2 regions of the Nonomuraea sp. CA-218870 genome follow, and region 1 is predicted to be linked to the other one. Evidence: riboswitches for the same ligand, from Rfam matches in the RefSeq annotation. Region 1 holds a riboswitch; the other holds the start of a gene.
What was found. Region 1 has a riboswitch for cyclic di-AMP ahead of ACQEUU_RS16080 (C40 family peptidase). Riboswitches for the same ligand answer to the same signal wherever they lie in the genome.
Positions count from the first base shown of each region.

Region 2: linked by a shared signal. The riboswitch ahead of ACQEUU_RS01825 (NlpC/P60 family protein) and the one ahead of ACQEUU_RS16080 (C40 family peptidase) in region 1 are both predicted to bind cyclic di-AMP.

Region 1 covers NZ_JBNJMN010000001.1:3,320,344-3,322,537, forward strand. The annotation lists gene ACQEUU_RS16075 (NlpC/P60 family protein) at 1-650, shown strand, start outside; cyclic di-AMP (ydaO/yuaA leader) riboswitch at 963-1,127, shown strand; gene ACQEUU_RS16080 (C40 family peptidase) at 1,201-1,761, shown strand; gene ACQEUU_RS16085 (hypothetical protein) at 1,849-2,194, shown strand, end outside.
Region 2 covers NZ_JBNJMN010000001.1:382,961-385,154, reverse strand. The annotation lists gene ACQEUU_RS01830 (LuxR family transcriptional regulator) at 1-53, shown strand, start outside; gene ACQEUU_RS01825 (NlpC/P60 family protein) at 106-1,149, opposite strand; cyclic di-AMP (ydaO/yuaA leader) riboswitch at 1,157-1,309, opposite strand; gene ACQEUU_RS01820 (amino-acid N-acetyltransferase) at 1,587-2,144, shown strand.

The DNA of each region.
Region 1 (2,194 bases):
TGACCAGCGACCGGCCCGACGACCTCCTCTACCAGATGGCGCTGACCGGCCGGCTGTCCCAGGAGCGCGCCGGCATGCTGGCCGCCTTCGACCGGGAGAACCGCGGGCTCAAGGCCGAGCGGGACAAGGCCCAGGCCGCCCTCGGCGAGGCCGACGAGAAGCGCGACGAGATCAGGCGGGAGCGCGCTGAGGTCGAGAAGCTGATCGCCCAGCAGAAGAAGCTGCTCAACCGCCTGGGCGCCTATCGGGCCGGCGATCCGAACAGCACCGGCATCAAGTACACCGGCCCCGCCTCCGGCAGCGCCGTGGCCGTGCTGAACTTCGCCTATGCGCAGGTCGGCAAGCCCTACCAGTTCGGCGGCACCGGCCCCGGCGGCTGGGACTGCTCCGGCCTGACCCAGGCCTCCTGGCGCGCCGCCGGGGTGTCGCTGCCGCGGACGACCTGGCAGCAGTGGGCGTGGGGCGCCAACCGGCGGGTCTCGCTCGACGCGCTGCAGCCGGGCGACCTGATCTTCAGCGAGGGCCTCGGACACGTGAGCATCTACGCCGGGAACGGCAAGATCGTGCACGCTCCGCAGACCGGCGACGTGGTGAAGGTCGTCCCACTTTCCTCGTACGGACGACGCCTCGTCGGCGCGGTGCGCCCGTGAGCCTCTGAGGCTTTTGTGACTGTTGTGACACATGTGACTTGACTTGCCGTCAGAGTCCGAAGTGTGAGTATGGTCACATTCGCATAACGAGGCTCCAGGTCCAGCAGGGATCCCTGTTCTTACAGCGGGCTTGTCCGGCCTTTACTCGTTGACCGGGCCTTTGCCAGAACGTGACGTTCCGGCGTAGGTTCTGGCGTCGCGGCGGTCACGCCATGCCCGCCGCCGGCCGTCATCTCGGGTGCCGCAGGCGCCGCGATGCGGTCGCACATCCGCCGGCCACCGCCGCATCCCCGCGCACCTCTCTGGGCGCGGGGCGGTGGCCTGCCGAATCCGTGCAGCCAGGAGCACGGAGCCGGGGAACCACAGATTCCGTCATTTCAGAGCGGGATCAGGGGTGAATCGGCGCGTCACGCGCCGTAGGGCGACTTCCAGGCCCGAATCCGACAGCTAACCCGGTAGGCGTTCGTGGAAGACTCAAGGAGCAATCCTGTCTACCTCTTCGCATAACCCCCGTCTGTCCCGTCTTGCCCTGCGTGGCGTAGCGCTCACGATGACCGTGACGGCCGGAGGCGTCGGTCTCCACGCCTCCGCGGCGCAGGCGGAGCCGGTGGCCCCCGCGGGGGCCACCGTCACCAAGGCGGCGGAGTCCGCAGGGACGGCCACGGCTGTCAAGGCAGCCAAGGCCGGCAAGACCGCCAGTACAGCCAAGACCGGCAAGACCGCCAAGCGGAGCAAGTCGGCCCGGCAGCAGGTGAAGGCCCACAAGGCCGTCGCGGTGGCCAAGAAGCAGATCGGTGACCCGTACCGTTACGGGGCCACCGGGCCGCACGCGTTCGACTGCTCGGGGCTCGTCCAGTTCGCCTGGAAGAAGGCCGGAGTGTCCATCCCGCGCGTGACGAACAGCCAGTTCGCGCGCATCAAGAAGAAGGTCTCCTACAAGAACCTGCGACCGGGTGACCTGATGTTCTTCCGCGGGCTCGGCCACGTGGGCATGTACGTCGGCAAGGGAAAGATGGTCCATTCACCGAGCACGGGCAAGACCGTGCGTATCGAGAAGCTGAGCGGATGGCGCAAGTCGTCGTTCGCCGGTGCGGTGCGCCCCGGTCTGTGACCGACGGCGAAGGCCCCGTCCCCGCAGGTGGGGGGCGGGGCCTTCGGCGTCCCCGAACGGCTAGCATCGGGCAGCGTGTCCGGGAACGTGAGCCGTCGAGCGGCGCTGACGGGGCTGGCGGGGCTGGTCCTCGCCGTCGCCTCGGCCGACGGGGCGGGACCGGTGGCCGCCGTCGCGGACGAACTGGCCGAGGTGCGCGCGCTCTGGCGGGGGCAGCTGAGCGTCGCCCGCCACGGGCGGGCGCTGGTCGCGGGCCGTCGCGCGGGCCCCGTGCCGCTGGCCGAGCTGGCGCGGCGGGCCGACGCGGCGGGGCGGCGGGTGTCGGCGGTGCTGGGCGGCGCGGTGCGCCCGCTGGTGCTGGCGCCCGCCTCCGGAGCCGAGGCCGCGCGGCTGGCCCGCACCGGGTCACTCGACGGGCTGGCGGCCGTGGCGG
Region 2 (2,194 bases), 2.9 Mb from region 1:
TGGCCACGGCGATCGAGGCCGTGGCCTGGGCGGCGCGCCGCCAGTTGATCTAGCGCGCCGCCTTTCCAGCGCCGGTCGATCGAGCGCGCCGGCTGATCCCGATGATCAGTCGGCGATGCGCACCGCGCCGGCGTAGGGGCGCCGCGCTATGGAGGCGATGCGGACGACGTCACCGGTCCGCGGGGCGTGCACCATCATGCCGCCGCCGAGGTAGATGCCCACGTGGTGCAGGTCGCTGTAGAAGAAGACCAGGTCGCCGGGGCGCAGCTCCTCCCGCGAGATGTGCCTGCCCGCGGTCCACTGCTCGCCGGTGTAGTGCGGCAGCGAGATCCCGACGCGCTGGTAGGCGGCCATGACCAGGCCGGAGCAGTCGTAGCCGTTGGGGCCTTCTGCGCCCCAGACGTACGGCTTGAGCTGCTGGGTGAGGGCCCAGCGGGCGGCCTGGGCGGCCTTGCCGTCGCCGGGGATGGGCAGGTTCACCCTGACGGCCCGGGTCCCGGGGCGGCCGGCCTCGCCGAGCGCGCGCTGGAAGAGTCGGCTCTCGACCCTGGTGACGAGGGCGGAGATGCGGTCGCGCTTGGCGCCGAGGTCCTCGACGATCTGGTCGACCTCGTCGATGCGCTTCCTGGCGCCTGCCCTGGCGCGTTCTGCGGCGTCCATCGCCTTGGTGAGCTTCAGCACCTCCTCGCTCTGCTGCCGGCGCAGCGCGTAGGTGGTGGCCGCGCGGTCGAGGTAGGTGTCGGGGTCGCCGCCGCCGGCGAAGGCGAGCGTCCGGTTGAGGCCGCCCGACATGTACTCGGCCTCGACCAGCAGCGTCATCTTCGTCCTCTTGGCGGCCAGCTCGGCCTCGCTGGTGGCGAGCCTCTTCTCGGCGTTCTCGACGGCCTTCCTGGCGGTCTTGAGCTTCTCGCGCTGCCCGTTGTACTGCTCGGTGAGCGTCTCGATCTCCAGGTGCATCTTCTCGACCTGCTCGGAGAGCTCCTTGAGCGAGGGCTTGGGGTCGGCTGTGGCGGGACCGGCTGGGACGGCGAGCATCAGGGCGGCGAGGACGGCGGCCGCGACGATCAGCCTCAGGCCGTTGCCGGTCCGTTCCGGGGGGCGGGCGGGCCCGCCCTCGGCGCTCCCCCTGCGGTCGCGCGTGCGCTTCACCGATCAAAGCTCCTTCCGTGGGCGCCGACCGGGTTAGCTGACGGGTTCGGGCCGGAGCAGCCCTACCGAGCGAGGTGCCCGGATTCACCCCTGGCGGCGCTGCCTGATCGCCGCCGGCGGATCCCCGGTTCCCCTTGCGGGGATTGGGCGCGTCTCCGCGCCGCGTGCGCGGGGACATCGACGCTGGACACTAATGCACCCCGGGTTCCTGCTCAACCGGAACTGCCGACTCTGTAGAGGTTTCACAACTGACGGGTCACAGGGTGATCTCGGAAACCCCGTGACGGCAAAGACTTTCTGTCCTCTTTGTGGTTACTTGGCGCAGGGGTGAACCTGCGGCGGCCAGGAGCGCTTCGTTCAGCCACGCGACCTCACAAGTGGGGCGGAAGTCCCGGGTTTGGGGTGAGCCGTAATCGCAATCGGTACTCTGGAGAGCCATGGAGCAGCTCGCCGAACGTCCCCTTCCCGAGACGGAGGTCCTCGTCCGGCGTGCCAGGACGCCCGACGTCAGAGCCATCAAACTCCTGGTGGACACCTACGCGGGAGCCGGTCCCCGGCTGCTGGAGAAGGCCGCCGTCACCCTGTACGAGGACGTGCAGGAGTTCTGGGTGGCCGAGCGCGACGGCAGGGTCGTGGGCTGCGGGGCGCTGCACGTGCTCTGGGAGGACCTCGCGGAGATCCGCACCGTGGCGGTGCACCCGGAGGCGCGCGGGCTGGCGATCGGGCACAGGATCGTCGCGGCCCTCATCGACACGGCCAAAGAACTCGGGTTGCGCCGCGTATTCTGCCTCACATTCGAGGTCGACTTCTTCGCGAGACACGGATTTCGTGAGATCCAGGGCACCCCCGTCTCGCCCGAGGTCTACGCGGAACTCCTGGCCTCGTACGACGAGGGCGTGGCCGAGTTCCTGGACCTGGAACACGTCAAGCCGAACACCCTGGGCAACACCAGGATGTTGCTTCACCTGACCTCGGGTGATGCGGATCTTGACTGACAGAAAAGGTGATTGTTGATAGCCATGTCGATACGTTGTCCAGGACAGGC